3 regions of the Lawsonibacter sp. JLR.KK007 genome follow, and region 3 is predicted to be linked to each of the others. Evidence: predicted binding sites of a transcription regulator. Region 3 holds the regulator's gene; each other region holds the start of a gene.
What was found. Region 3 encodes HrcA, which represses chaperone genes, less so after heat shock. Its sites were predicted from a motif close to TGTTAGCACTCNNNNNNNNNGAGTGCTAACA; they were not measured.
Positions count from the first base shown of each region.

Region 1: htpG (molecular chaperone HtpG) is a predicted target of HrcA. The motif match lies at 6,100-6,130, and genes of this name have one in related genera.
Region 2: VV088_RS20480 (co-chaperone GroES) is a predicted target of HrcA. The motif match lies at 7,832-7,862, and genes of this name have one in related genera.

Region 1 covers NZ_JAYWSY010000003.1:242,164-252,404, reverse strand. The annotation lists gene VV088_RS19485 (hypothetical protein) at 1-227, opposite strand, end outside; gene VV088_RS19480 (hypothetical protein) at 211-375, opposite strand; gene VV088_RS19475 (MerR family transcriptional regulator) at 359-1,009, opposite strand; gene VV088_RS19470 (YhfC family intramembrane metalloprotease) at 1,060-1,860, opposite strand; gene tsaA (tRNA (N6-threonylcarbamoyladenosine(37)-N6)-methyltransferase TrmO) at 1,972-2,643, opposite strand; gene VV088_RS19460 (CBS domain-containing protein) at 2,692-3,120, opposite strand; gene VV088_RS19455 (hypothetical protein) at 3,190-3,789, opposite strand; gene VV088_RS19450 (ribbon-helix-helix protein, CopG family) at 3,906-4,100, shown strand; gene htpG (molecular chaperone HtpG) at 4,138-6,054, opposite strand; gene VV088_RS19440 (S-layer homology domain-containing protein) at 6,189-6,992, shown strand; gene srtB (class B sortase) at 7,109-7,876, opposite strand; gene VV088_RS19430 (doubled motif LPXTG anchor domain-containing protein) at 7,934-10,241, opposite strand, start outside.
Region 2 covers NZ_JAYWSY010000003.1:451,585-461,825, forward strand. The annotation lists gene VV088_RS20425 (response regulator transcription factor) at 1-158, shown strand, start outside; gene VV088_RS20430 (ATP-binding protein) at 235-2,013, shown strand; gene VV088_RS20435 (hypothetical protein) at 2,003-2,935, shown strand; gene VV088_RS20440 (hypothetical protein) at 2,929-3,141, shown strand; gene VV088_RS20445 (hypothetical protein) at 3,352-3,525, shown strand; gene VV088_RS20450 (hypothetical protein) at 3,510-3,731, shown strand; gene VV088_RS20455 (hypothetical protein) at 3,773-4,165, shown strand; gene murI (glutamate racemase) at 4,237-5,082, shown strand; gene VV088_RS20465 (hypothetical protein) at 5,204-5,407, shown strand; gene VV088_RS20470 (THUMP domain-containing class I SAM-dependent RNA methyltransferase) at 5,459-6,574, shown strand; gene VV088_RS20475 (diacylglycerol/lipid kinase family protein) at 6,593-7,516, shown strand; gene VV088_RS20480 (co-chaperone GroES) at 7,912-8,196, shown strand; gene groL (chaperonin GroEL) at 8,232-9,857, shown strand; gene VV088_RS20490 (hypothetical protein) at 9,901-10,026, opposite strand; gene VV088_RS20495 (YgjV family protein) at 10,156-10,241, shown strand, end outside.
Region 3 covers NZ_JAYWSY010000002.1:112,031-122,271, forward strand. The annotation lists gene VV088_RS10225 (ABC transporter permease) at 1-121, shown strand, start outside; gene VV088_RS10230 (ABC transporter permease) at 118-933, shown strand; gene VV088_RS10235 (ATP-binding cassette domain-containing protein) at 942-1,718, shown strand; gene VV088_RS10240 (ABC transporter ATP-binding protein) at 1,826-2,440, shown strand; gene dnaJ (molecular chaperone DnaJ) at 2,475-3,620, opposite strand; gene dnaK (molecular chaperone DnaK) at 3,702-5,546, opposite strand; gene grpE (nucleotide exchange factor GrpE) at 5,729-6,307, opposite strand; gene hrcA (heat-inducible transcriptional repressor HrcA) at 6,333-7,388, opposite strand; gene VV088_RS10265 (hypothetical protein) at 7,547-7,675, opposite strand; gene VV088_RS10270 (hypothetical protein) at 7,781-7,933, shown strand; gene VV088_RS10275 (hypothetical protein) at 7,972-8,118, opposite strand; gene VV088_RS10280 (MBL fold metallo-hydrolase) at 8,186-9,028, opposite strand; gene VV088_RS10285 (MATE family efflux transporter) at 9,048-10,241, opposite strand, start outside.

The DNA.
Region 1 (10,241 bases), on a different contig from region 3:
CCTCCCTGAATTTCCTTCCACCGCTGGAACAGGGCGACGATGACCCCCGCCGCAACAGCCAGGTACGAAAACGCGGCAAACAAAATCACGCCGGTGGCAAAGGGCTCGGTAAAGCCGTCGAAGTACCCCGCCAGCATGGCTCCGGTGAGCAGGAACATGAACCCGGCCACCAGGATGGTGACCGTCACCGCCCCGGCAAAGCCCTTTCCGTCAGTAGTTTTTCGCATCGTTCAGTTCTCCTTTCCTGAGCTCCTCCCGCCGCTGGACCAGAGTCTGAAAAAAGGCCAGTCCCAGGGGCAGAAGCAGCAGCCCTCCGGTAAGAATCGTGATCATTGCGGCTCCGGCCAGGGCCGGCCCGTCAATAGTTTTTTGCATCGTCCTCTTCTCCTTTCCGGATTTCCTTGATCCGCTGGAACAGGGCCAGCAGCACCCCCAGGATAATCACCCCGGGAATGGCCACCAGCACCACCAGCAGGGCCAGTGGCGGGGCGTCGGCTGGGTCTGCGGTGAAGCCCCACACCATCAGCACAATGAGGGCGGCCATCAGCGCGGTGGTCAGCAGGGCCATCACCACCGCCCCGGCGTACCGGACGGGCTTGGCGTCCTGCTTCTGCTTGTCCCGGAAGGTGGTGCCCGTCTGCTCCAGCCGCTCCATCTCCTCCAGCAGGACGGCGGCGTCCAGGGCGTCCAGCCGTTCCTCCCGGTCCTTCAGGCTGCCGCACAGCTGAATGGACTGCTCCAAACTGCTTCGCTCCCGCTCCAGGGTGACCAGGTGGCGGCGCATTCCGTCGGCCACCGTGCCCCCGGCCTGCATCCGGCGGATCTCCTCCAGCGGTACGCCCAGCTTGCGCATCAGCTTGATCCGCCGCAGGATGGCCACCTCCGCCTCGCCGTAGTCCCGGTAGCCGTTCTCGCTGTTGCGCCGGGGGGACAGCAGCCCCTGCTCCTCATAAAAGCGGATGTTCTTCTTGGTGATGCCTACCTGGGCCTCCACCTCGTTAATTTTCATGGGCAATCCCCCTTTCTGTCTCTATTCTACACCCTCCATAAGGGGGAACGTCAAGAGGTTTTCTGCTTTTGATCCAAATAAATTGTTCGGGCGAGGAATATCACCCCCAGGGTGAGCAGGGCGGTTGTCCCCTCCGTAACGGCAACCGGGAAAAGGGCGTTGGTCAAAACCGCCGCCATATCCACCAGGGTATGAATCAGGATGGCCGCAGGGAACCAATACCACGCCCCCCGCTTGCGGACGGCGGTATACACCAGTACCGACAGGGCGATGTGCAGGCCCACCGCTGACAGCCGCTCAAAGGCCGTCCAGAAGTAGAGGCCCGCCGGGGCAGCGGCCATCCCCTGGATTGCCGCCATACCCGCCTCCGGGATGGGGCCCATGAAGTCCTCCACAGCTGCCAGTCCGCCCTGGTTCAGCGCCAGGGAGATGATGATGTTGTTCAGCATGGTCATCCCGGCCAGCAGCACCGCCTCAATTCCACCATGGCCTGCGCCATACATCAAAGCATCTTCCGGCCCCCGGCTCCATCGCAGGGTCAATTTGAGGGCCAGCCACCGCCCGCACTCCTCAAACGCCCCGGCCATCAGACCGGCGTACAGGGCGTACAGCCAGAGATTTCCTTGCAGTGCCGGCCCCAGCGGACCTCCCAGCAGCAGTCTATGAGCCTGCTGCTCCAGCACCATGGCAAACACAGGGAATACCACGCAGCCAAGGAAGAAAAACCGCCAGCGCCCCCCAGTCCTCTTCCAAAAGAAAATCCCCAGTCCCAGAGGAAGGACCACTGTAAATATCCCGGCCAACGCCATGGCTATCATCGTGGCTTGGGCCACCATCAGATTGTTTTCCATGTTCTTCAGCTCCTTTCTGAAACACTGTACACCATCCAGAAAGGGGCAAGTCAAGGTTTTTTTGAACATTTTTAAGCTTCCAGTGGGGGGAAGGGGCAGCCTCGGCTGTCCCTACGAAATCTCCGTCACCGTCAGCCGCTCCCCCGCCACCTGAAATTTCACCTCCAGCCCGGCGAAGGCCATGCCGTACACCCGGTTCGGGTCGTCCTGATACTGGGGGCGGGGGTCCTGGGCCAGCACGGCCAGCAGGGCGGCCCGCTTGCCCTCCGGGACGCAGTCCAGCAGGCGGTCGGGGCAGTCCACCTCCAGATCAGCCCCCTTGGGCTGGGCGGCAAAGCCGCCCACCGCCTCGGGCTTACAGTCGGCGTAGGGGAGGTAGGGCTTGATGTCGTAGATGGGGGTGCCGTCCAGCAGGTCGGCCCCGGCCACTGTGAGGACAGGCCCCAGCGCCCGGTCCTGCCGGACCTCCACCAGCCGCACACAGGACAACCCCAGGGGGTTGGGCCGGAAGGGGGACCGGGTGGCGAACACCCCCAGCCGCTTATTTCCCCCCAGCCGGGGCGGCCGGACGGTGGGCGACCAGCCCTCCCGCCGAGCCTGGGAAAACTCCCAGATCAGCCACAGGTGGGAAAAGCCCTCCAACCCCCGGAGGGCGTCCGGCACCCTGTACGGGGGTTCGAATACAACGGCGGCGGTGAGCTCCTCCACCAGCCCGCTCTGCCGGGGGATACCGAATTTTTCCGAAAAATCGCTGCGAATATGGGCGATGGGACAAATCTCCATAAAAAACCCTCCCGATACCATTATAAGGCATAGGAGGGCGTTTGTCCATCAGCGGACGATAATGTTCTCCGAGATCTCGCTGAGGGCCTGGGCGGCCTCCATGTCGAACCGGCCGCTGCGGGCCAGGTCGGACAGGGAGATCATCCCCACCAGCTTCCCCTTGTCCACCACCGGCAGGCGGCGGACCTGGTGAAGTGCCATCAGCCGGGTGGCCTCCCGGCAGTCGTCCCCGGGAGCAACGGTGGCGCAGGAGCGGGTCATGATGTCCCGCACGGGGGTTTGGGCGGGGTCCTCCTCGGCGGCCACGCACCGCAGGACGATGTCCCGGTCGGTGACCATCCCCCGCAGGCGGCGGTCAGAGCCGCACACTGGCAGCGCCCCCACGTTGTGCCGGCTGATGAGCCGGGCGGCCAGCGCGGCGGAGGAGGCTGGCTCCACCGTCACCGCGCTGGGGTTCATAAGGTCCTTTACCTGCATGGAACCCATCCTTTCGGTAAAAATTGGCTCACTGCCAGTGTAACCAAAAGGGCGGTTTTTTATACGATCTTAGAAGGATTGGAAGGAGAGCTTCGGGTCTGCCTGGGCGGCGGTGGCGCGGACACAGATGCCGCTTTCGTCATAGTAGAAGCGGAAAATATAGTCCCGGCCCTGCTTGGAGTAGGAGTAACGGTCATACTCGCCATAGGCATTGCCGGTCTCTCCGGGCTTGCCCAGGCCGGCGTTGATGGCCTCCCGGGTGCTGCCCAAAGTCTCAACTCCGTCGCAGGTCATGCGTCCGCCGTCCTCCAGGCGCAGCTCAAAGGAGTAGACCATGCACTCCCTGCCCGACCGGTAGCCGTCCCCTTTGTTCACCAGCTGGCCGCTTCCGCAGGACTGGCTGCGCCCGGCATCCAGGAACACAGAAAAGTTGTCCTGAGCAGTGTGGCCGGAAAAGCTGTGCGTCTGGACGTCCTCGCTCATGTAGAAGCCGGCGGCGTTGAACTCCTCCAGCGGGCCGCCCAGCTGACAGGTCTCCCCGCCTCCGAAGGACAGCTTTGGTCCGCCGGGGGCGGTGTCCCCCAATATGGGCAGGATAAAGATGACCACGGCAGCTGCCACGATGGCCAGAAACAGGACCACCTGCAGCCATATACGTACCTTTTTCATGCTGCTGTTATTCCTCCTTGAGTCACTACATATTTGTAGTGTGATTAAGACTATAATATTATAGTATATTAAAGCAGTCTCTGTCAAGCTAAAATATCACTATGAGGTGAGCGAGCATGGCAGAAGAGATCCGGATCAAAAAGAAGGCGGCCCGCAGGGGAGACGACGGGTATAAGATCGTGTCGGTGCGCATGAAGGACGAGCTGATCGAAAAGCTGGACGTGCTGTCTGCACAGAGCAACCGGTCCAGGAACGAACTCATCAATATCCTGCTGTCGTCCGCAGTAGACCTGGTAAAAATTGAGGAGTAACAAAAGTGGAACGCCGTCCGGCGTTCCACTTTCTTGCTCAAATCATCAGGGAGCAGACCAGCTCAGTATACTCTGCCGGGTCCTCCAGGGGCAGGTCGGCCAGGAGCAGGGCCTGGGCGTAGAGGAGCCTCGCGTACTTGGCCACGGTGTCCTTGTCCCCGGCGTCCACCGCCTTTTTCAGGGCAGCGAAGGGGGCGGAATCAGCGTTCAGCTCCAGTACCCGGTCGGCCTTCATGGGCTGACCGCCTTCCACCTTGCGCATATACCGCTCCATCTCGATGGACACCGGTCCGTCGGCGGACAGGCAGCAGGCGCCGGATTTCAGGATAGAGGACACCCGCACCTCCTTCACCTGGCCGTCCAGGGCCTCCTTGACGGCCTCCAGCACCGGCTTGCCCGCCTCGGCCTTCTCCTCGGCGGCCTTTTTCTCCTCCTCGGTCTGGGGGAGGGCGTCCTCCTCGGTGACCGACTTGAACTCCTTGCCGTCGATCTCCCGCAGACCCTTCATGACGAAGTCGTCCACGTCCTCAGTGCAGTAGAGGATCTCATAGCCCTTGTCCAGAATCCGCTCCACCTGGGGCAGCTTGGCGATCTTCTCCACGCTCTCGCCGCAGGCGTAGTAGTAGTAGGGCTGGTCCTCGGGCATCCGGTCCTTGTAGGCAGCCAGTGTGGTGTTGGCCCCCTCTTTAGAGGACCAGAACAGCAGCAGGTCCTGGAGGACCTCCTTGTGCTGGCCGTAGTCGGACACCACGCCGTATTTCAGCTGAGTGCCGAAGGCGGTCCAGAATTTCTCGTACTTCTCCCGGTCCTCCTTCTGCATCGTCAGCAGTTCATTCTTGATCTTCTTCTCCAGAGCGGAGGCGATCACCTTCAGTTGCCGGGTGTGCTGAAGGACCTCACGGCTGATGTTCAAGGAGAAGTCGGCGGAATCCACCACGCCCTTGACAAAGCGGAAGTGGTCGGGGAGCAGGTCGGCGCACTTGTCCATGATGAGCACCCCGGAGGAGTAGAGCTGGAGACCCTTCTGATACTCCCGGGTGTAAAAGTCGTAGGGGGTCTTTTCCGGAATATAGAGCATGGCCTTGTAGGTGACAGCGCCCTCAGCGCTGGTGTGGATGACCGTCAGGGGGTCTTGCCAGTCGTTAAATTTTTCCTTGTAGAAGGCGTTGTACTCCTCGGGCTCCACCTTAGACTTGGGCCGCTGCCACAGGGGGACCATGGAGTTCAGAGTTTTCCACTCCTTCACCGTCTCCCACTCGGGTTTGTAGTCCTCGGGGGCGTCCTCCGGCTTGTCCTTCATCCGGTAGTCCTCCACCTCCATGACGATGGGGTAGCGGATATAGTCGGAGTATTTTTTGATCAACTCCTGTAATTTGTGTGTCTCCAAATACTGATCGTAGTTCTCGTCGTCGGCGTTGGCCCGGATGTGCAGGATAATATCCGTGCCGGGGGCCTCCTTTTCGCAGGCGGTGACGGTGTAGCCGTCCGCCCCATCGGACTGCCACATCCAGGCCTCCTCAGCCCCCCAGGCCCTGGAGATGACCGTCACATGGTCGGCCACCATAAAGGCAGAGTAGAACCCTACACCGAACTGGCCGATCACATCGATCTTGCCGGCGGCCTTGTCGTCCTCGGCCAGCTCAGCCTTGAACTGTCCGGAGCCGCTGCGGGCAATGGTGCCCAGGTTGGATTCCAGGTCCTCCTTGCTCATGCCCACACCGTTGTCTGACACGGTCAAAATCCGAGTTTCCTTGTCAGGAACGATGGTGATTTTCAGGTCGGCACGCTTCACGTCCACACTGCCGTCGGTTAGAGACTTGTAGGCCAGCTTGTCCTCCGCGTCGCTGGCGTTGGAGATCAGCTCCCGCAGAAAGATCTCCTTGTGGGTGTAGATGGAGTTGACCATCAGGTCCAGCAGCCGCTTGGATTCCGCCTTGAATTGCTTCTTTGCCATAATTTTGATTCCTCCATGTATATTAAATTCATTTGATAACGATGTGGTTAGCACTCTATTTATATGAGTGCTAACCGTATTCTATCGCACACGCACAGAAAAAGCAATAGGGTTCATAATTTGTTTACACTTTCGTGCTATGGAGCGCTTCCTATGATGACCTCCGTCTGCATTTTCGGACGTCTACCAGATCTCTACCGTCAAACGTTTTTACATCGAAACCGCTTGTTTCTTTGGATTGCCTCCTGTTTTTACAAGGAAAAGCCGCCTGTAAGAGGCGTGACACGGCGGTGGTCGGAGGGGAACGTCGAAAAACCTCGAAATTTTTGGTCAAAACGCAGAACTTTCCGACGAAAAGGTTGGACTTACGGAGCCTACCAGAAATCGAGGTTCTGCAGGCTGTCGAAGTGATGGTCGGTGACGAGCGGGGCTTTGGCCCTGAGCGTCCCGTCACCCGCGCTGAGATGGCGGTTGTCATGGGCAAGCTGCTGAACCTGGATTACAACTACTACACTGCCATCTGCCCCTTTGACGACGTCTATGACTGGGCGCGGGGCCGGGTCGGCGCCTGCTATGCCAACGGCATCGTGTCTGGCCGCGGCGAGGGCGTATATGATCCTGGCGCCACTGTGACCGCGGTCAAGGCCGCCTCCATGCTGATGCGTGCGCTGGGCTACTTCCAGTACTCCAACGACTACGCTGAGGGCTTTGAGATCGCCACCGACGCCAGCGTGTTCGCTGTGACCGACAACAACAACTACATCGTTGCCGCCGTGGTCATCGGCAAGGACACCGCTTCCACCAAGAACTACGGCTACATCGTCGACGCTACACAGATCACTGAAGGAGACAGTTCCGACAATGTGTACGGTGAGAACGACTTCGGCAATGACCCCGATCCTGATGATTACAAGACTTACCTGATACCTTCGAAGTAGATTCCATATATACAAAGAAAACGCCCCAAAGTGGGACGTTTGCATACATTTAATGGAAATGAGGGCGCAGTGCGCCCTTTTTTGCACATCCGTGCGGGGCGGGCGGATGCGCTGGCTCAGCGCTCCCGAAGGACGGCCTGCACCACCCAGCGGGTGGCGTGGCCCTGGCCGGTACAGGTGGACAGGGTAAGAACCTTGTCCTCTGAGGCGGGGACGATGCCAGTGTTGAGAACGGAGCGTTCCAAGCAAAAGTTGATGAATTCCTGCTGCCAGCCGTTTTCCTCCACATCCAGCCGGTAGACGATCTCCCTGATCCCCACCTCGTGGGCGGCAAAAATGTCGTAGGTGCTCACACCGTCATCCGTGGTCACATAGACGGCAGGGTGCTCCCGCCAAAAATCCTCGTTTTCGTAGCTCTTTAACACGCCGAACATGGATTCGTTGTTCATCCGATGACCATAGAGGATCGTGTGAAATCCGCTGAAATCAGGGGCGCATGTGCACTCCATAAAAACGGCCCCCACTGCACTGCGTTCCTTGGTCCAGGTGTGGTTGAGGTAATACGTATTGTCCGAACCCTGCACCACGGGGTAGGACAAAACCGTATCCGGTATGACGATCCAGGCCGCCGCATCAGGGTTGGTCTCCCGCAGGGCGGCCAGGTCCACGCCGGACAGCAGCACCTCTAACGGGTCGGACTCTCCATCCTCTTCGGTCTTCTCCGGGATGTGGATGTACTGCGGAATGCCTGCCGTGCGGGCCGCAGCCTCATAGCTCCGCGCTCCCTTTTGATAGTCCAGCTGCTTCCACAGAATATATCCGCCGCTGATCAGCAGGACCAGCGCCAACAGAACGACCGCCAGACGGTATAGTGTTGTCTTCATGCAAAGGGCCTCCCTTTTTCATAGAACAGCCGGGACCTTAAGGTCCCGGCTGTGTGATCAGCTACGGTCCTTCTTGCGCAGGCTCAGGAAAGCCAGTCCGCAGGCGGAGAGCAGAGTGGTGAGATACCACATGAGGGAGATATCGCCCGTCTTGGGGACGTTGGCCAGAGGCACATCCTCGTCGAGAATCTCCACGTCTTCCTCGAGGATATCTGCCAGAGGCACATCCTCATCAGGGATCTCTACATCAGGCTCTTCCACCAGAGGCACCGCATTTTCCGGGATGTCGGTGATGGGCTCGTCTCTGGGGTCCTCCCTCGGTTCCTCGGGCTCCTCAGGGTCCTCAGGCTCCTTGGGTTCCTCGGGGTCCTTGGGTTCCTCGGGGTCCTTGGGCTCTTCGGTGTCCTTGGGCTCCTCGGGGTCCTTGGGCTCTTCGGGGTCCTTGGGCTCCTCGGGGTCCTTAGGCTCCTCGGGGTCCTTAGGCTCCTCGGGGTCCTTAGGCTCCTCGGGGTCCTTGGGTTCTTCGGGGTCCTTAGGCTCCTCGGGGTCGGGCTGCTCCGGCTGTGTGGGCTTGCCGGTGTTCACAAACTGGATGCTCTGCACGACCTCTGGATTTTCCAGCTCCACGCCGTCAGCATTCTTGATCCGCTCGATCTTCATGTCGTCCAACACAAGGCTCTTTACGTTGATGGTTGTCTCGCCAATAGTTTTGGAAATGGTCTCCTCGCCAATAATGATGGTCACCTTGTACTGGGATTTATCATAGGTAAGCCCCAGCTTGGCCAGCTCCTCGTCCTCTACCTCGGCCAGAGTGAAGACATAGGTGCCGGGTTCGGTGAAGAAGCCGGAACCGAGAAGATCGAAGGAGGCGTTGCCGTCCTTGTCATTCTTCACGGTAACCGATTTGGACTCTTCGCCCTCCAAGCCTCCGGTCATGGTGAAGGAGAAGTCGCCGCCATTCAGCTCAATCTCGTTTCCGTCCGCATCCACCCAGTCTTTATTCAGACCGGTGCTGGGAATGGAACTGATCCCCTCATCGACGTCGATCTCCTGGCCAATGATCAGCGTACCGTTGTTGGCGATGCCGCCGCCGTGGGTATACTCGGACCGGTTCCCGCTGATGAAGACCTTACCAGCGTTCATCGCAGCCTGCTTGGCCTCCTCGGTGGGGTGCGCGGTCAACACCAGGAAACGGTCCCCGAAGATGACGCCGTTGTTGCCTTCTCCCACTTCGTTCAGCTCGTTGGAGTCTTCGAGCGTAACCGAATATCCGGTCCAGTTGGCCAGATGCTTCGCCACCTCTTCGATCTGCTCCGGGGTCAGCTGTTCGCCAAGCGCCTTGTTGCTGCCCAGCATGATGTTGCCCACAACCGCGCCAGCGTTATAGTCGCCATATTGGCCGAGGCTTGCAGTGAAGATATCCTGAGCTGCCGTCACAAACAGCTTCTTCTGCTCTACGGACCACGTCGACTGAGCGGTTTTCCACACGCTGCCGCCGTCGCAGTTGCTGTTGAGGTTCTGTTCGCTGAGATTATCGAAGAAAGCGTTCCACTGCTTGTCGGTCCATCCGGAAAAATCCTGACCGCCCAGACCGTGGTTGTCGAAGAACGCGCCGCCGTTGGTGGCGTACACAAGGGTGCGCCCGGTCTGGCAGGCGGCCAGTCCGCCGCCATTGAGCGCAGCGGTGTTGTTGGAGACCACCACGTTGGTCAGCACCAGCTTGCCGTAGGTGGACACATAGATACCGCCGCCGCCCAGGTCCTTCTGGGTCTCGGTTCTGTTGTCCCGGATATAAACGTTGCCGTTTTTGCCTGTGATCTCAGCGTTTCCATTGATGTGGATGCCGCCGCCCTCGCCATCCTTGGCGACGTTGTTCTCAACGGTGCCGCCATTCATGGTGAAGTTATCCACCGTGATGCCGCCGCCGCCCTTGCCGGCTTCGTTTCCGGAGACGGTACCGCCATTTATGGTGAGGTTGCCGGCATTGATGCCGCCGCCATCGAGATTGGCCTTGTTGTCGGAGATCGTGCCATTGTTGATGGTGACGTCAGACTTGCCCGGGGCGTACACGCCGCCGCCATAGTTGTCGGCCGTATTGCCGGAAATGGAGCCGCCATTCATGGTGAAGTCGGATTGGTTCCAAGAATCATGGTCGTTCACAGTAACGCCGCCGCCATTATTGGCCTCGTTTTTGGAGATGGCGCCGTCGTTCATAGTGAAGGAGCCGCCGTTTTCAATATAGACGCCTCCGCCCTGACCGGCTGTGTTGCCGCTGATAGAGCCGCCGTCCATGGTAAACCCGCTGTCATTGACCTGCACGCCGGAGCCGGAATTGTCCTTTATCTCTCCGCCGGACATGTTGAAC
Region 2 (10,241 bases), on a different contig from region 3:
CCCTGATGGAGCACGTGTGGAACTACGAGGGCTACGTGGGCGATGTGCGGGCGGTGGATGTGGCCATCCGCCGCCTGCGGGAGAAGATCGAGGATGACCCCGCCTCCCCCGTCTTTATCAAGACCAAGCGGGGAATGGGGTATTACTTCGGGGAGTAACGTCCCGTTTTTGCAGGAGCAGCCCCCTTTGCGGCCTGCTCCATAAGGAAGCTTGCATCTGAAAGGAGGTTCCGCCATGCTGCGCAGCCTGCATATGAAGCTGGTCATGATCATGATCCTGCTGATCATGTCGTTGATGATCGTGGTGGGGGCCTTCCTGATCAACTCGGTGACCGCCTTCTACATGGAGGACTTTTACAGCCAGGTCTCCGACGTGTTCCAGGACCCGCTGCTGTACCACGACCTGATTACCCCCTCCGAGGAGGAGGAGGACGGGGCGGACCAGCTGTTCCAGGTGCTGAACGCCTACGCCGGCGAGCTGGGGGTGGACAACCGCAACCGCAAGCTGTACATCCTGGACGGCAGCGGGGTGGTCCGCGTCTCCCCTGACGGAGGGGATGTGCAGCTGGAGTACACGGAAAACCTGACATTTGCCCTGGCCTCCGGCCTGGAGACCGGCGAGGTGGGGGACGAGAGCAATCTGGCCCTGGATTACATGGACGTGGCCATCCCCATCCACCGGGGCGGGGAGGACTACATCGTCTATATCCTGGACAACAAGTCCACCTCCAACGACCTGACCGACCAGATGCTGGTGCTGATCATCGAGGCCCTGATCTTTGGCCTGGTGATCTCCATCCTGCTGTCCTTCCTGCTGTCCAAGACCATGGTCACCCCCATTCAGAGCCTGACCGAAGGGGCCATGCGGGTGGCGGAGCGGGATTTCTCCAAAAAGATTAAGGTGCCCTCCCAGGATGAGATCGGCGTGCTCACCGACACCTTCAACGACATGGCCGGCCAGCTTCAGGACACCCTGCGCCAGGTGGAGAACGAGCGCAACAAGCTGGACACCCTCTTCCTCCACATGACCGACGGCGTGGTGGCCTTCTCCCGGGCGGGACTGGTCATCCACTCCAACCCCGCCGCCAACCGGATGCTCCGCCGGGCCATCGGGCCGGAGACCACCTACGAGGAGCTGTTCGGTGAAATCGCCCCCCTGGAGCGGGCGCTGGACACCCCCGACCACCTGGAGGGGGAGCTGCAGGTGCGGGACAGCTTTTTCCAGCTGCTCATGGCCCCCTTCGACCGGGGCCGGGCGGGGGGCGGCGCGCTGGCGGTGCTCCACGACGTCACCGAGCAGAGGAAGAACGAGGAGCTGCGCCGGGAGTTTGTAGCCAACGTCTCCCACGAGCTGCGCACCCCGCTGACCAACATTCGCTCCTACGCTGAGACCCTGATGGAGAGCGCCAGGGACATGCCGCCGGAGATGGAAAAAAAGTTCCTGGGGGTCATCCTCAACGAGAGCGACCGCATGACCCACATCGTCCAGGACCTGCTCACCCTGTCCCGGTTCGATTCGGAGCGGGACGAACTGAAGCTGTCGAAATTCCCCTTTGGAGAGGCGGTGCGGGACATTTACAACGCCGTCTATATGGAGGCCCAGAAGCACAACCACACCCTCACCCTGGACCTGGAGCCCGACCTGCCGGACATCCTGGCCGACCGGGAGCGGGTGCTGCAGGTGATGATGAACATCGTATCCAATTCCATCAAATACACCCCCGACGGGGGCCACATCGACATCTACGCCGGCCGCCGGAGGGACCGGGTCTGGATGATCGTGGACGACGACGGCATCGGCATCCCCGAGGAGGACCGCCCCCGGGTTTTTGAGCGGTTCTACCGGGTGGACAAGGCCCGCTCCCGCCAGTCGGGGGGTACTGGGCTGGGGCTGTCCATCGCCAAGGAGATCGTGGAGCGCCACCGGGGACGCATCACCCTGCTGAACAAAGAGGGGCCCGGTCTGGCCATCCGGCTGGACCTGAACATTGAGGGACCTGGCGATGGAAGGTAGAAAGCAGCAGGTGGCGGAGCGGCTGAAGGATGTGCTGATCCTTCTGCTCACTCTGTCCGCCCTATGGCTGGCGGCCCAGACGCCGCTGGCCGCTCCCCTGGGGGGCCTGTTCCAGGAGGAGGGCCGCCAGACGGTCACGGCCCCCGGCCAGGAGGTGAGCTGGGGGACGGGCGCTCTGCCCATGGCTATGGTGGTCAATCTGCCCGGCGGGACCAATCCCTCCCTGACCATCCCCGAAGGGAGCGAGAGCGTGCGCCGGGGCCTGCAGTACGATCAGGCCGCCTGCCAGGAGCTGTTCCAGCGGGTGGCGGGTCCCCTGGTGGAGGCCCTGTCCAGCGCGGGCGCGCCGGAGCGGATCACCCGCCGGGAGTGGGAGGAGACACTGACCGGCGCTCTGGGGGTGTATATGGACTTCCAGGGCCGGATTCCCATGCCCGTTTTGGCGGGATGGCTGTCGGTGCGGGACACCCAGCTCACCGCCACGGTCCGGCGTCTGGTCCTCACCGTGTGGGAGGACGGGGTGGACCTGTACTACCGGGACGAGGAAGACGGCGGGTACTACCGCTGCCGGTCTGAGGTGGCCGACCCCTTTTCCCTGGCGGAGGCCCTGTCCGGCCTGACGGGCAACGGGGCCTTTTACGCCTTTGAGTCGGAGCTGTATCAGAGCCTGGACCCGGACACCCTGTTCTTTGCGGAGACGCCCGCCCTGGCGGTGTATTCTGCCGCCAATCCCATGAGCGCCGGGCAGGAGACCCTCCAGAGCCTGGTCCAGGACCTGGGCTTTTCCCTGAGCTCCACCAGCTTCTACTCCACTGACGAGCAGGTGGCCCGCAGCGGGGACGACAGCGTGCGCCTGTCCGACCGGGGGTGGTCCAGTACCAGTATGAGGGCCGCCAGGGGGGAGGGTTGTTCCCCGTGCTGAGCCAGGGGGAGGCGGGCAGCCTCTTCGACAGCGTGGAGACCTGCCGCCAGATCGCCCTGTCCGCCATGGGGACCCGGTGCGGCGAGGCCCGGCTCTACCTGATGTCGGTCCAGACCCGGCAGGAGGGCTGGGAGATCGACTTCGGCTACAGTCTGAACGGGGTCCCCGTGCTGAACGAGGGGGGCGCGCCGCCCGCTTCCTGGTAGAGGGGGGCGAGGTGGTCCAGTTCTCCCTGTATCTGCGCAGCTATACCAACAGTGGCGTGACCTCCCTGGTGCTCCCCCCAGACAGAGCGCGGCCGCCCTGCTGGCCAAGGGGCTGGAGGGCCAGGAGCTGCTGCTCACCTATTCCGAGGCCGGGACGCCGCCGCCGCCGGCTGGTCGGCCAGGGACAACCGCCGGGAGGAGGGCTGAGCCATGCCGTGGAGCAAGATGAAAAACATCATTCTGGTCATCCTGGCGGTGACCAATCTGGCCCTGCTGGTGCTGGTGGGCGGCCGGGCCATCCAGGGCAGCCGCCTGCTCAGCCGGGCCAGGGAGGACTCCATCCAGTTCCTCCGGGGCCGGGGGTGGAGGTGGACGAGAGCGTGATCCCCCAGGCCATCGAGCTGCCCCCCCAGACCGTGGAGCGGGATCTGGAGGGGGAGGAGAAGGCCGCCGCCGCCCTGCTGGGCAGTCCGGTGACCGCCGAGTCCCGAGGGGGCGAGGTGTACCGCTACTACAATGAAAAGGGCTCGGTCCAGTTCCACAGCGACGGCACCCTGTCCGCCCAGCTGGAGGAGGGGGCCTTCCCCTGAGCGGCGACCGGGCGGCGGCCTGCACGGCCCTGATGGAGCGGATGGGCTTTCAGGGAAGCATCACCGGCGGGGAGGGGGAGGCGCTCATCTTCCGCCAGACCTGGAAGGAGATCCCGCTGTTCACCCAGCAGGTGACCCTGGTGTGCCGGGGACAGGAGCTGTCCGCCATCACTGCGGGCCGCCAGCTGGTGGGCCGGCCCCAGCTGGACCCCTCCCGGGAGACCATCTCGGTGGCCACCGCCCTGATCCGGTTTTTTAACGGCGTGGGCGCGCTGGGGGATGTGTGCAACCGGATCGACGCCATTGAGCCGGGCTACGTGGCCGCCGCCTCTCTGTCCGGCCCCATTCTGCTCACCCCGGTGTGGCGGGTGACCACCGACACCGGAGCCTATCAGCTGGATACCGTCACCGGAGGGGTGACCCGGGTGTCCTGAACGGGGCGGGCGGCGCATATTCTGGAGGGGGCGGACCGTCCCCCAACCTACCATCCCCAAGGAGGAACCCTATGTCAGATCGAACCCGCCCCATCGGCGTCCTGGATTCCGGGATCGGGGGCTTCAGCGTAGCCCGGCAGGTGCAGAGGCTTCTGCCGGAGGAGGACCTGCTCTACTTTGGCGACGGCGCCCACATCCCCTACGGCAACCACGATGAGGAGACCATCGTGGCCATGGCCCGGTACATGTTCCGCTTTCTGGAACAGCGCCAGGTCAAGGCCCTGCTGGTGGCCTGCAATACCATCTCCTGCGTCCTGGACCGGTGCGGGGACGCGGTGTCCTGTCCGGTGTTCAACGCGGTCCAGGCCGGGGTGGACGCGGCGGCCGGGCTGGAGGTGGATAAGGTGGGGGTGATCTCCACCGTGTTTACCCACAACGCCCGGATTTACCCCAAAAAGCTGTTGGCCCAGAGTCCCCGGAAGCTGGTGGTACTCAGCTGCGGCTGCTCCGACCTGGCCAGGCTGGTGGAACACAGCCTGGGCGATCCGGATGGGATGATCCAGGTGGAGGAAAACCTGCGCCAGGAGCTGGACCACATGGTGCTGGAGGAGAAGGTGGACTGCTGCGTACTGGGCTGCACCCACTACCCCCTGGCGGCGGACCGCATCCACAAGCTGTACCCCGGCCTGCCCCTCATCGACCCGGCGGAGGAGATGGCCCGGTCCCTGCGTACCTATCTGGAGGGGGCGGGCCTGTCCAACCCGGAAAAAAGACCGGGCAGGCTGACCATCTATACCACCGGCGACGTGGCCGAATACGCCCTCCGGGCCCGTCAGGTGGGGCTGGAGCGGGTGGACCGGGTGGAGTTTTACCCGCCCATGGCGCTGAGCGGACAGAGGAGGGAGGAGCTGCCATGAGTTTGCTGCCGATCAAAAAGGGGATCAATTTTTCGGGCCCCACCGCCAGACCCTTCGCCAGCAAGAAGGCTATGACCGCCTTCCTCAAGGGCTGGAGAGGGGGCTGGACAGCCGGGACGAGATGGGCCGGAACCTGCTGTCCTGCTGCGCCCTGCTCTACCGGCACTACAGCGGAGACAGGCGCTTCCAGGCCGACGCCCGCCGGGCGGAAAAGCGGGCGGGGGAGCTGCTCGCCATGGGCATTTCCCTGACCCAGCCCGATTTTGCCGGCAAGACCCCCCAGGACCACCTGAGCGAGGCGGGGCTGACCGGGCTGCAGCCATAGAAAGACGGGCGGCCAAAGGCCGCCCCTACAAAAGAGAAACGAGGAACCCCCATGTCAGAATTGCAATTTACCATCCCCACCCTGTTCGGTCTGGAGGGGGTGTGCGCCGACGAGGTCCGGCGGCTGAATCTGCCCCAGGTGCAGGCGGAGAATGGCCGGGTGCTGTGTACCGGGACGGACGCCAGCCTGCCCCGGCTCAACCTGAACATCCGCACCGGGGAGCGGGTGCTGCTCACCCTGGGGACCTTTCCCGCCCGGGACTTCGACGCCCTCTTTGAGGGGACCCGCGCCCTGCCCTGGGAGCGGTTTATCCCCAAAAACGGCCAGTTCCCGGTGAAGGGCCACTGCCTCAACTCCGCCCTCCGCTCGGTGCCCGCCTGCCAGTCCATCGTGAAAAAAGCGATCGCCGCCCGGCTGGGCGGTAAATACGGCCTGAACACCCTCCCTGAGACGGGGGCGCTGCATCAGGTGCAGTTCTCCATCATGGGGGACGAGGCGGCGCTGATGCTGGATACCTCCGGCCCCGGCCTCCACAAGCGGGGCTACCGGGCCCAGGGGGTGGCCGCTCCCCTGCGGGAGACCCTGGCCGCCGGGCTGGTGCTGCTGTCCCGCTACCGGGGAAAGGACCCCCTGTGCGACCCCTTCTGCGGCTCGGGGACCATCCCCATCGAGGCCGCCCTCATCGCCAAAAACCGGGCCCCCGGCCTGAACCGGTCCTTCTCCGCCCAGAAGTGGAGCTGGCTGGACAAGAAGCTCTGGATGTCCGCCGCCGACGAGGCAGAGGACCGTGAGTTTGACGGCGAATACGAAATCTGGGGCGGCGATATCGACCCCGAGGCCGTGGCCCTGGCGAAGCACAACGCCCAGCTGGCCGAGGTGGAGGACATCGTCCGCTTCGACGTGGACGACGCCACCCGGTTCCACTGGGGCGGGCTGTACGGCCGGGTAGTGACCAACCCGCCCTACGGCGAGCGGGTGATGGAGCGGAAAGAGGCGGAGGAGCTGTACCGGGCCTTCGGAAGGGCATGGGACAAGCTGCCCGAGGGCTGGAAGCTGTATCTCCTCTCCTCCCACACCGAGTTTGAGCGCACCTTTGGCAAGCGGGCGGACAAAAAGCGCAAGCTGTACAATGGGATGCTGAAATGTGATCTGTTTATGTATCTATAGAGAGATGAGGTGCCCGCCATGCGCCATCTGTTCATCATCAATCCCGCCGCCGGGAAGCGGGGGAGCACCGCCCGGCTGGAGGAGCGGCTGGACAGGCTGTCCTTCCCCCACGAGGCGGCCTACACCCGGACGGCGGGGGATGCTTGGCGGCTGGCCAGGGAGGCGGTCCGCTCCGGGGAGCCCGTCCGCATTTACGCCTGTGGAGGGGACGGCACCCTGAACGAGGTGGTCAACGGGGCGGCGGGGCATCCTCATGCGGCCGTCACCAACGTGCCCAAGGGGACGGGAAACGATTTTCTGAAGATGTTCGGCCCCGATTACCGGACGCTGTTCTACGACCTGGAGGCCCTGGCCGCCGGGCCCCAGACCCCCTTCGACCTGATCGACTGCAACGGCCAGCTGGGTATCGACGTGGCCTGCGCCGGGGTGGACGCCCGGGTGGCCGCCGGGGTCCACCGGTACAAGGATCTGCCCCTTGTCTCGGGGATTGGGGCCTATCTCCTGTCCCTGCTGGAGAACATCTTTTTCCGGGGCATCGCCCGGCCCATTTCCGTGGAGATGGGGGAGCTGCGGTGGGAGGACAAGCCCGCCTCCCTGCTGTGCGTGTGCAACGGGCGGCACTACGGCGGGGGCTTTATGCCCGTGGGGGAGGCCATGCCTGACGACGGCGTGCTGGACATGCTGCTGGTGCGGCAGGTGGGGCTGTTCACCTTCCTGCGGCTGGTGGGGAAGTACGCCAGGGGGCTTTACCGGCAGTACCCGGAGCTGATTCTGGATTACCACGGGCAGGAGGTGTCCTTCTCCGCCCGGGAGCCCATCACCGTGGTGGTGGACGGCGAGGTTATGCGGGACACCGCCTTTACCATCCGCCTGTCGGAGAAGAAGGTGAACTTCTTCTACCCCGCCGGGGCCGGATATCAGCCCGCCGGCAAAACCTCTTGACGCAGGCCCGGGCCGAAGAGATACTAGGGGCAGCTGGGACGGCGTGACAAAGCAGCGGGATGGGGGGTTATCATACGGGCAGGAGGGCGGTCAACCGGATTGCAGCTGGAAGACGGTCAATGTTCAGACAAGTTTATAGCTTGAGAACATGCTGTCTTCTTGCTGGAACGAGGGGGCGGCTACTTCTTAAGACGCCTCAAATTAGCACTCCGCCCGTCCGTTTGTGAACGAAATGTAAAACCTTTCAATTTGACCCCTGATTTTTTAAAATTGGGGGTTGATTTTTTTGCCGGGAGAGGTTATTATCTTAAACAGAGTTAGCACTCAAAACTTTTAAGTGCTAAAACCAGGCTTTGTTGATCCAAAAAATTAAGTCATATAAGGAGGAACCCATTATGAAACTCAAACCCCTGGCTGACCGTGTCATCGTGAAACTGGTGGAGGCAGAGGAGACCACCAAGGGCGGCATCATCCTCACCGGCGCCGCCAAGGAGAAGCCCGAGGTGGCCGAGGTCATTGCCGTCGGCCCCGGCGGCATGGTGGAGGGCAAGGAAGTCGTCATGACCGTGAAGGTGGGCGATAAGGTCATCACCAGCAAGTATTCCGGCACCCAGGTCAAGCTGGACGGCGAGGAAGTCACCATCGTCCGCCAGAACGACATCCTGGCTGTTGTGGAGTAAACCATTGATCTGAATTATATTGGAGGTAATGCGTTATGGCTAAAATTATTTGCTACGGCGAGGAGGCCCGCAAGGCGCTGGAGAAGGGCGTCAACCAGCTGGCCGACACCGTGAAGATCACCCTGGGCCCCAAGGGCCGCAACGTAGTGCTGGACAAGAAGTTCGGCGCTCCCCTCATCACCAACGACGGCGTGACCATCGCCAAGGAGATCGAGCTGGAGGACCCCTTTGAGAACATGGGCGCCCAGCTGGTGAAGGAGGTCTCCACCAAGACCAACGACGTGGCCGGCGACGGCACCACCACCGCCACCCTGCTGGCCCAGGCCATCGTGGGCGAGGGCCTGAAGAACCTGGCCGCCGGGGCCAACCCCATGGTCATGAAGAAGGGCATCGCCAAGGCCACCACCGCCGCCATCGAGGCCATGAAGGCCAACAGCCAGAAGGTGAAGGACTCCAACGACATCGCCCGCGTGGGCGCGGTCTCCTCCGGCGACGAGGCCATCGGCAAGCTCATCGCCGAGGCCATGGAGAAGGTGGGCCACGACGGCGTCATCACCATTGAGGAGTCCAAGACCGCCGAGACCTCCTCCGAGGTGGTAGAGGGCATGCAGTTCGACCGGGGCTATATCACCCCCTATATGGTCACCGACACCGAGAAGATGGTGGCCGAGCTGGACGACGCCCTCATCCTCATCACCGATAAGAAGATCTCCAACATCCAGGAGCTGCTGCCCATTCTGGAGCAGGTAGTCCAGTCCGGCAAGAAGCTGCTGATCATCGCTGAGGACGTGGAGGGCGACGCCCTGTCCACCCTGATTGTCAACCGGCTCCGCGGCACTTTGAACGTGGTGTGCGTCAAGGCCCCCGGCTTCGGAGACCGCCGCAAGGAGATGCTCCAGGATATCGCCATCCTCACTGGCGGCGAGGTCATCTCCGCCGACGTGGGCTTGGAGCTGAAGGAGGCTCAGATGAACATGCTGGGCTCCGCCCGCCAGGTGAAGGTCACCAAGGAGAACACCACCATCGTCAACGGCGCCGGCTCCACCGAGGAGATCAAGGCCCGCATCGGCCAGATCAAGAGCCAGATCGAGGTCACCACCTCCGACTACGACAAGGAGAAGCTCCAGGAGCGGCTGGCCAAGCTGGCCGGCGGCGTGGCCGTCATCAAGGTGGGCGCCGCCACCGAGGTGGAGATGAAGGAGAAGAAGCTGCGCATCGAGGACGCCCTGAACGCCACCCGCGCCGCGGTGGAGGAGGGCATCGTGGCCGGCGGCGGCACCGCCTACCTGAACGCCATCCCCGCCGTGGAGAAGCTGCTGGCCGAGACCGAGGGCGACGAAAAGACCGGCGTGCAGATCATTGCCCGGGCCCTTACCGCCCCCGTGAAGCAGATCGCCGCCAATGCCGGCATCGACGGCTCTGTGGTGCTGGAGAAGATCCGGGAGTCCGGCAAGGCTGGCTACGGCTTCGACGCCTACAAGGAGGAGTACTGCGATATGATCCCCGCCGGCATCGTGGACCCCACCAAGGTGACCCGTTCCGCCCTGGAGAACGCCGCCTCCATCGCCGCCACCCTGCTGACCACCGAGTCTCTGGTGGCCGACAAGCCCCAGCCCCCCGCACCTCCTGCCGCCCCCTCCCCCGACATGGGCATGTATTAAGGACCAAAAAGAGCCTGGAGCGAAAGCTCCAGGCTCTTTTGCGTTATGCGGGCCGCTCCAGGGCCAGTTCTTCCTGTGCCTCCCGCTCGTTGTCGGCCGAGAAGCAAAACCGCCCGGCCCAATCGTAGACCTCCACGTGTCCTCTTACCCAAACCATGCTGTAATCCATAGCGTCTTGCTCCTTTCTTGTATCGTGATCCCAGTATACAAGAGGAGCTGTCCCATAAACCGGACTTTTCCGGCTGGTTGCACTTTTTTTCCGTTGGAGGTATAATCAGCTCAGAGGGAGGCGAACGCAATGGTTGAACTGATCGGTTATCTTGGCTCTGTTCTGGTCGTGGTGTCCATGCTGATGTCCTCAGTGGTGAAGCTGCGGGTTATCAA
Region 3 (10,241 bases):
GCCCCTGCTGCTGGGCATCACCATCGTCACCGCCGCCCTGGTCTTCTCTGGAAATCTCATCGCTGATCTGCTCTACGGGGTACTCGATCCCCGCATCCGAAGGGGGGCGGCCAGGACATGAACAACCGCCGGAGGACCACCCTGCTCCTGCTGGCCGCCGCCTGCCTGTTGCTGGCCGCCGCCGCCCTCGCCGGGGCCTCCCTGCCGGAGACGGCCTTCGCCGCCGACTTCTCCCGCAAAAACCTCCCTCCCTGCCCCGCTTTCCCCTTCGGCACCGACTGGATGGGCCGGGACATGCTGAAACGCACCCTGGCTGGGCTGTCCCTGTCCATCCGGGTGGGAGCGCTGACCGCCTGCGTCAGCGCCGTCCTGGCCCTGGCCCTGGGGACGGCCTCCGCCCTGCTGGGCGGCTGGGTTGACGGGGCCGTTGGCTGGCTCATCGACCTGGTGATGGGGGTCCCCCACATCCTGCTCATCCTCCTCATCTCCCTGGCCTGCGGGCGGGGCTTCTGGGGGGTGACGGCGGGGGTGGCCCTCACCCACTGGACCTCTCTGGCCCGACTGATGCGGGGGGAGCTGCTGGCCCTGAAGAGCGCACCCTGGCTCCGGATGGCCCGGCGGCTGGGGGTTTCGCGAAGAAAACTCCTCAACCATCTGCTCCCCCACCTGCTGCCCCAGTTTTTGACCGGCCTGATTCTTCAGTTCCCCCACGCGATCCTCCACGAGGCCAGCGTTACCTTTTTGGGCTTCGGCCTGTCTCCGGACCAGCCCGCCATCGGGGTAATTCTGGAGGAGAGCATGGCCTACCTCACCACCGGGCGGTGGTGGCTGGCCCTGTTCCCCGGACTGGCCCTGGTGGGGGTGGTGCTGCTCTTCGCCTGGATGGGGGAGCGGCTGCGTCTGCTGCTGGCCCCGGCCACCGCTCAGGAATAGGAGGCTCTATGGAACCGCTTTTGACTGTGGAACATCTGTCCATCTCCTTCACCCGCTATGGCCGGGGGCTGTCCCGGGTGGAGCTGAACCCCATCCGGGACCTGTCCCTCTCCCTGGAGGCGGGCCAGGTGACGGCAGTGGTAGGGGCCAGTGGCTCGGGCAAGAGCCTGCTGGCCCACGCCATCCTCCACCTTCTCCCCCGAAACGCCCGGGTGTCCGGAATCCTCCGCTACGGCGGCGCGCCCCTCACCCAGGCGCGGGCGGAGGCCCTCCGGGGCCGGGAGATTGCCCTCATCCCTCAGGGGGTAACCTGGCTGGACCCTATGATGAAGGTGGGGCCCCAGCTCCGCCGGGGACAGCGGAACCCTTCCGTCCGCGCCCGCTGCCGGGAGGCCCTGGACCGCTGCGGCCTGGGGCCCGAGGTGGAGGAGCTGTACCCCTTTGAGCTGTCGGGCGGGATGGCCCGGCGGGTGCTCACCGCCTCGGCGGTGGCCGAGGCCCCCCGGCTCATTGTGGCCGACGAGCCCACCCCCGGCCTGGACCCTCCGGCGGCGCGGCGGGTCCTGGACCGCTTCCGGGAGCTGGCCGGCCAGGGGGCGGGGGTGCTGCTCATCACCCACGACCTGGAGCTGGCCATCACCGCGGCCAGCAGGCTGGTGGTCCTCAACCAGGGCCGCACGGTGGAGGAGCTCCCCGCCGCCCGCTTCCAGACCGGGGAGGGGCTGGCCCACCCCTACACCCGCGCCCTGTGGCGGGCCATGCCCCGGAACGGGTTTGAAGCGTAACGGCGTTTTCCCGGGGGCTCCGAACAGCCCGGGAAAAACCTCCGGCATTTGCTGCGCAAATACCACCGCCCTTTGCGAAGGGAGGCTTTTTGGAAAGGAGTGCGGATATGATCCTGGAAGCCAAGGACCTCACCTTCCGCTATCCCCGCCAGCGGGGCGGGGCGGCGGTGGAGCGGGTAAGCCTCACCCTGCGCTCCGGGGAGCGGGTGGGGCTGTCCGCCCCCAGCGGACGGGGAAAAACCACCCTGTGCAAGCTGCTGGCCGGGTGGGAGCGGCCCGAGCGGGGCCAGGTGCTGCTGGACGGCGCGCCACTCCCCTCCCAGGGCTTCTGCCCTGTCCAACTGCTGTGGCAGCACCCGGAGGAGGCGGTGGACCCCCTCCTCCGCCTGGGGACCACCCTGTATGAGGCCGGTCCGGTGGACCCCGCCGCGGCGGAGGGCCTTGGAATTCAGCCTGGCTGGCTGGAGCGATACCCCATGGAGCTGTCCGGCGGAGAGCTCCAGCGCATCTGCGTGGTCCGGGCTCTGGGGCCGGAGCTGAAATTCCTGCTGTGCGACGAGGCGTCGGCCATGCTGGACCTGGTCACCCAGGCCCGGCTGTGGCGGTTCCTCCTGGCCCAGGCGGAGGAGCGGAACCTGGGCTTGCTGGTGGTCAGCCATGACCGCCCTCTCCTGGAGCAGGTGTGTACCAGGATTCTGTCCTGGGAGGACATTTCTCCATAAAAAAGTCCCGGTCTTTTCCAAGACCGGGACTTTTTTACTTTTTCTTCTTTTTCTTGTCAAAAAAGCTCTTCAGCCCGCTCTCCTGGACCTCCTCCCCCATGGCCGCGCCGAAGGCGTTGAGGGCCGCCTTCTGCTCGCTGTTCAGGGAGGTGGGCACCTGAACCTTTATGGTGACGTACTGGTCCCCCCGGCGGCTGCTGCGCAGCTCGGGGATGCCCTTGCCCCGTAGCCGGAAGGTGGTGCCCGTCTGGGTACCGGCGGGGAGGCTGTATTTCACCTTGCCGTCGATGGTGGGGATTTCCAGCTCGGCCCCCATGGCCGCCTGATAGAAGGTGACCGGGTGCTCGTAAAGCACGGTCACCCCGTCCCGCTGGAACTGGGGGTGGGGCTTGATCTGCACCCGCACCAGCAGGTCTCCGGCAGGGCCGCCGTTGGTCCCGGCGTTGCCCTGGCCCCGTATGGAAACGGCCTGACCGTCGTCAATGCCCGCCGGGATGGTCACCGACACCCGCCGCTTCTTGCGCACGCTGCCTGCGCCGCCGCAGGTCTTGCAGGGGGTGTGGATGATCTTTCCCGTCCCCCGGCACTTCTGGCAGGCGGTGGTGGTGGAGAAGGCAAAGCCCCCCGCCCCCCGCTGGATGCGCACCTGGCCCGCTCCCCGGCAGTCGGGACAGGTCTCGGCGGTGGTGCCCGCCGCGCAGCCCGAGCCTTTGCACTCCTCGCAGGTCTCGGTGCGGCTCAGCTCGATCTCCTTGGTGCAGCCGAAGGCCGCCTCCTCAAAGCTGAGGGCCAGATTGACCCGCAGGCTCTCCCCCTTCTGGGGCCCGTTCCGCCGGGAGCCGCCCCCGCCGAAGCCGCCAAAGCCTCCGCCGAAGAAGGAGCCGAAAATGTCGCCCAGGTCGATATCCCCCATGTCGAAGCCCATGCCCCCGCCCCCGCCGTAGCTGGGGTCCACCCCGGCAAAGCCGAACTGGTCGTACCGGGTCTTTTTCTCCGGGTCAGAGAGGATGCCGTAGGCCTCGTTGATCTCCTTGAACTTGGCCTCGGCGTCCTTGTCGCCGGGGTTTACGTCAGGGTGGTACTTCTTGGCCAGCTTGCGGTAGGCCTTTTTCAGTTCTTCCTCCGAAGCCCCTTTGCTCAGACCCAGGACCTCGTAATAGTCGCGTTTTTCTTCCGCCATATGTTTCACCTCTTGACATGGAAGGCGAGCGGAACAGGGTCCTCACCCGTCCGCTCAGCTCCTTCCTCAGAATATTCTGTTTTACTTCTGGTCGTCGTCGATGACCTCATAGTCGGCGTCCACCACATCGGGCCCCGCCTGACCGCCGGGCTGAGAACCTCCGGCAAAGCCGCCGCCCATATCGGGGCCGGGACCGGCCTGACCATAGATCTTGGAGCCCACCTCGGCAAACTCCTTGTTGACGGCCTCGGTGGCGTCCTTGATGGCGTTGATGTCGGCCCCCTTCAGGGTCTCCTTCAGGTGGTCCAGAGCGGCCTGGACCTTGGCCTTATCCTCGGCGGGAATCTTGTCGCCCACCTCGCCCAGGGTCTTCTCCACCTGATAGGCGGTCTGGTCGCCGGCGTTGCGGATGTCGGCGGCCTCCCGGGCCTTCTTATCCTCGGCGGCGAACTGCTCCGCCTCCCGCATGGCCTTGTCGATCTCCTCCTTGCTCATGTTGGTGGAGGAGGTAATGGTGATGTGCTGCTCCCGGCCGGTGCCCTGGTCCTTGGCGGACACGTTCACGATGCCGTTGGCGTCGATGTCGAAGGTAACCTCGATCTTGGGGTCGCCCCGGCGGGCAGGCAGGATGCCGTCCAGCATGAACACGCCCAGCTGCTTGTTGTACTGGGCCATCTCCCGCTCGCCCTGAAGCACCTTGACCTCCACGGAGGTCTGGTTGTCGGAGTAGGTGGTGAACACCTGGCTGCCGTGGGCGGGGATGGTGGTGTTGCGGTCGATGATCTTGGTCATGACGCCGCCGGCGGTCTCGATACCCAGGGACAGGGGGGTGACGTCCAGCAGCAGCAGGTCCTTTACGTCGCCGGTGAACACGCCGCCCTGGAGAGCCGCGCCCATAGCCACGCACTCGTCGGGGTTGATGCCCTTAAAGCCGTCCCGGCCGGTGATGTTCTTCACCGCGTCCTGGACTGCGGGGATGCGGCTGGAGCCGCCCACCAGCAGGACCTTGTGCAGATCGCCGGCGGAGAGCTTGGCGTCCCCCATAGCCTGACGGACGGGACCCATGGTGGCCTCCACCAGATGGTGGGTCAGCTCGTTGAACTTGGCCCGGGACAGGGTCAGGTCCAGGTGCTTGGGGCCGGTGGCGTCGGCGGTGATATAGGGCAGGTTGATGGCGGTGGTGGTCACGCCGGACAGCTCGATCTTGGCCTTCTCGGCGGCCTCCTTCAGGCGCTGCATGGCCACCTTGTCGCCGGACAGGTCCACGCTCTCGGCTTTTTTGAACTCGGCCACCATCCAGTCCATGACGCACTTGTCAAAGTCGTCGCCGCCCAGACGGTTGTTGCCGGCGGTGGCCAGAACCTCGATGACGCCGTCGTCAATGTCCAGGATGGACACGTCGAAGGTGCCGCCGCCCAGATCGTAGACCATGATCTTCTGGGCCTCTTCCTTGTCCACCCCGTAAGCCAGAGCGGCGGCGGTGGGCTCGTTGATGATGCGCTTGACCTCCAGGCCGGCGATTTTTCCTGCGTCCTTGGTGGCCTGGCGCTGGGCGTCGGTGAAGTAGGCGGGGACGGTAATCACCGCTTCGGTGACAGGCTGGCCCAGGTAGCCCTCGGCGTCCGCCTTCAGCTTCTGGAGAATCATGGCGCTGATCTCCTGGGGGGTGTACTTCTTGCCGTCTACCTCCACCCGGTAGTCGGAACCCATCTCCCGCTTGATGGAGCTGATGGTCCGGTCGGGGTTGGTGATGGCCTGGCGCTTGGCCACCTGGCCCACCATGCGCTCGCCGTCCTTGGAGAAGGCCACGACGGAGGGGGTGGTGCGGTTGCCCTCGGCGTTGGCGATGACTACGGCGTCGCCGCCCTCCATCACCGCTACGCAGCTGTTAGTCGTACCTAAATCGATGCCAATAATTTTTCCCATGATGTTTTCCTCCTAAATATATGAAAGATTGGTGTTAACAGATTCAATGCAGGAGCATGGCTCCCACGCCCAGCAGGGCGGACAGCCAGACCAGCAGCCCGGCGCTGAGCATCAGGGTGAATTGAACGTTTTTACAGGGTTTACACATGCCGGTCTGACCTCCTTCTCTCAAACGGCACACGCTAATTGGCCACCTGGACCATAGCGAAGCGGATGACCTTCTCCCCCAGCATGAAGCCGGCCTGGAAGACCTGGGCGACGGTATTCTCCCCCAGATTCTCGTCCTCGATGTGCATGACGGCGTTATGGAGGTTGGGGTCGAAGGGCTGGCCCTGGGCCTCGATCTCGGTGACCCCCAGCCTGGCGAAGACCTCCTTCAGCTGGTTCATGGTCATCTCCACGCCCTTTTTGAATGCCTCGTCGGCGGTGTCCTGCTTGAGGGCCCGCTCCAGGTTGTCGTAGACGGGGAGAAAGGCCTGGACGGTATCCGCTTTTGCGTCGGTCCACAGGCTCTCCTTCTCCTTGGCGGTGCGCTTGCGGTAGTTGTCATACTCGGCGGCCAGGCGGAGAAACTGGTCCTTGGACACCATCTGCTCCACGACGGGAGTCTCCTCCGTCCCTTCCGGCTCCTCGCCGGGGCCGCCGGTCTGGGGCTCCTCCGGGAGGGCCTCCTCCGGCTCGGTCCGCTCCTCCAGGACCTCCTCCGCGGACATCTCCTGGTCGGGGACCTCTTGCGTCTCTTTCTTCTTACTTTTACTCACGATTCATGCTCCTTCGCAGTCTCGATTATTCTTCGGAATCCTCCGGGGCGGGCAGCTCCTTGCCGAACATGCGGGTCAGGCTGTCGGCGAAATAGGACAGCCGGGCGGTGACCTTGGCGTAATCCATGCGGGTGGGACCCACCACCCCGATCACCCCCCGCATGTTGTCCCCGATGTCGTAGCTGGCCATGACCACGCTGGTGTCCTTCAAAGCGTCGCTCACGTTTTCCGGCCCGATGAGGATGTTCATATTCTTGCCGGTGTCCAGGGTGGCGGGCAGGCGGGGCTCGTCGGTGTCCTCGCTGAGGTAGGCCATCAGGGGCTTAGCCTTGTCCAGGCTGCGGTACTCCGGGTGCTCCAGCAGATGGGTGATGCCGGCGGTGCGGAACTTCTGCTCCCGCTGGCCGGACAGCACCTCCATGGCGAACTCCACCACCAGGGCGATGAGCTGAAAGGCCCCCGGCGCGGTATGGGTCTCCATCTTGTCCAGGGTATCCTCCATCTCCTCCCGGGACAGGCCCACGAAGGAGGAGTTCAGCACGGCGGACAGCATTTGCAGCTGGGGGTCGGACAGGCCGTCGGGAATGTGAATCAGCTTGTTCTTCACCACGCTGCTGTCGGTCATGACCACGGCGATAAAGGCGTTTTCCTCCACCATCAGCAGGTCGAACCGCTTGACGGTGACCCGCTCCTTGGCGGCGGCCATGGTGAACACGGGGTAGTCGCTGAGCTGGGAGAGCACCTTGCCCGCCCGGTCGATCACCCGGTCCAGCTCCTCCATCTTCAGGTTGAGGGCGTCGTTGATGCGCTGGGTCTCCTGGATGGTGAGCTGCTGCCGGTCCATCAGCTCGTTGACGTAGAGCCGGTAGCCGGCGGCGGAGGGGATGCGTCCGGCGGAGGTATGGGGCTGCTCCAGGTAGCCCTGGTCGGTGAGGTCGGCCATCTCGTTGCGGATGGTGGCGGTGGAGACGTCCAGCCCGGCCAGCTGGGCCACCGCCTTGGAGCCCACCGGCTCGGCGGTGGCGATGTAGGTCTCGACAATGGCGCGGAGTATGCGCTTTTTCCGGTCTGACAGTGCCACGGCACTCACCGCCTTTCGATTTCATTGGTTTAGCACTCATATTCCCCGAGTGCTAAAGATAATGTACCACTCCCCTCCAAAATTGTCAATAGCCTCTTTATGAATTTATTATAAACAAATCAGCCCCGGCCATTCCTTGCAGAACAGCCGGGGTTGTGCTAATTCTTCTCTTCTTCCTCCGCCGCAAGATACATCTCCTCACATTTCCGCTGAGCATCAATTAAGAGATTCATTGCTTTCTCGCTGGCCCGGACCATGGTCTCGTACATTTCCTTGTAGTCTTCCATATTGATCACCTCCATATTATAGAATACATTAAAATGCATTCGATTGCAATGGATTATTTGAATAATTTGTTGTAGTACGATACAATTTATTCAGAAGGTGATCGTATGGGAATCGAAAAGAAAACTTACACGTTTCGTCTGAACGAGGAAGTGGCCGAAAAAATCAGAACATATGGCCAAATGGAAAATCGAAGCCTTGTCAATATGGTTGAGACGATCCTTATAAACTATATCACCGAACGTGAAAAAGAAAGCTGACCGCCTGCCGGAATGGACAGGCGGTCAGTTTTGTTCCATTAGTCTTCCAACGTAGATTGCAAGTCAACTAAAAGAATCTCAATCTTCTCACGCAGCTTTGCCGGGTCATCCTCTGCAAGACCTTCTTTTAAATCCCTGATAACCATGCGCAGAAAACCGTTGAATTGCTTGTCAGTCTGGCCCATACAGCTACCTCCCATTATAAATTATGTGTTCATTATACCGCAAATTCAGGCTCTTTGCAACCGTTTTTTAAAAATTCAGCACCTGCCCCGTCGCCAGGGCGTGGCAGTGAGGACCGAAGCGCTCCCGCAGAAGGGCCAGGGCGGTTTCTCCGGTGCAGTGGCCGGTGTGGAGTTCCTCCACGCCCAGCTCCTTCAGGGCGCCGGCCACCTGGAACACATACTCGGGGGTACAGTTCAGCGCCCCCTGTCCCTTGGCGGCCATATGGAAGCCGCCCACCACGGCGTACACCTGTTTCCCGGGCAGCTGGTCCAGCACCTCCCGGACGATGGGGACGATCCCACTGTGGCTGCACGAGTTAAAGACCACCAGCCCCTTCTCCCCCTCCAGCACCAGGGACTGCTCATGGCGGAAGTCGTCCGGGATAAAATCGTCCTCCCCCCGCTTAAAGAGCAGGCCGTCGGACCGGCCGGAGCCGTCCGGGGCCTGGACCGGGTCCGGCGCCAGCCAGGCCCCTTCCATCAAAGGATACAGGCCATCCACAGACACAAAGCGGTCCTGGGACTGAGCAAAGATTTCCCGATGAATGCCGATAAAGCAGGGGCCGTCCGTCCTCATGGAGAAGTAAGGTCCCGCCGCTCCGGGACGGGCGTACACCTTGGCCCTGTCATTGACCTGGAAGAACCGGCGCAGGCCGTCGGCGTGGTCGTAGTGGCCGTGGGACAGGGCGGCCAGCTCCACGGCGGTCAGGTCCACCCCCAGGGCCTGGGCGTTGTCCGCGAATTTTCCCGAGGAGCCGGCGTCCAGCAACAGCTTGCGGCCCCGGTATTCGATGTATAGGGACAGCCCATGCTCCGGGGTGAGGCCGCAGCCCTCCAGGGCGGTGTTTTCCATCAGAACAGTGACTTTCATGGGAAGCGCCTCCTTATTTTTATGCCCGCGTCAGGTCCCGGACCCACTTTCCGGAGCGCAGGCGGCCAATGCCCACGAAGAACTTGACCGCCTGTTCCAGGGGAAAGGCCAGATAGACCCAGAACACGGTGGTTTTCACCACCAGCCCGCACAGGGCGGCGTAGGGGATGGCCACCAGCCACAGGGGACCGGTGTCGATGAGGGTGGCCGCCTTCACATCCCCGCCCCCTCGGAGCACCCCTACAATATTCACCGTGTTGAAATCCTTCAGCGGCATGGCCAGCGCCATCATGGTCATCATCATGGAGGCCACCGCCGCCGCCCCGTGGGACAGCTTGAACAGGGGATACACCCAGAGGGGGGCAGCAAACAGGACGAAGGCCAGCAGCGTCCCGCCCAGCACCAAACCCTCCCCCACTGCCAGGGCGTTCAGCGCCTTGCCCACGTCCAGGAGCTTGTCCTGCCGGCCCGCGCCGATCTCCCGGCCGATGATGATGGCGGCTGTGGTGGACAGGCCGAAGGAGGCCACCATCACAATCTTCTCCACGTTGCCGGCGATGGTGTAGGCGGCCAACAGCTCGGTGCTGCCCGCCATGTGGCCCATGATGGTGGGGAACATGGAGGTTCCCAGCCCCCACATGGTCTCGTTGCACACCACCAGCCCGCCGTATTTCAGGAAGCGGCGGGTCATGTCCAGCCCGGGCCGGACCAGCAGCCCCAGCCGCACCTGGAAAAAGCGGTTTTTCATCATGTGCAGGACCACGATGGCCACCTCCAGCAGCCGGGCGGTGAGGGTGGCCATCGCCGCCCCCCGCACCCCCATGGCGGGAGCGCCCAGGTTGCCAAAAATCAGCACCCAGTTGAGGAAGGTGTTCACCGTCATGGACGCGCCCAGGATGTACATGCCCAGCTGGGGCCGCTCCATGCTGCGGTAGGCGGCTACATACATCATGGTAAAGGCGCTGCACACGTAGGAGACCCCGGCGATGGACCCGTATTGAGCGGCCAGAGCAATGACCTCGGGCTCGTTGCCGAAGAGGGACAAAAACTCCACCGGACACACCAGCAGCACCGCCGCGCACAGGGAGGACACCCCCAGCGCCACCCACAGGGCCACCCCCAGCACCCGGTTGATGGACTCCATCTCCTGCCTGCCCCAGTACTGGCTGATGAGGACGGAGGACCCGCTCTGCACCCCGAAGATGAACATCTG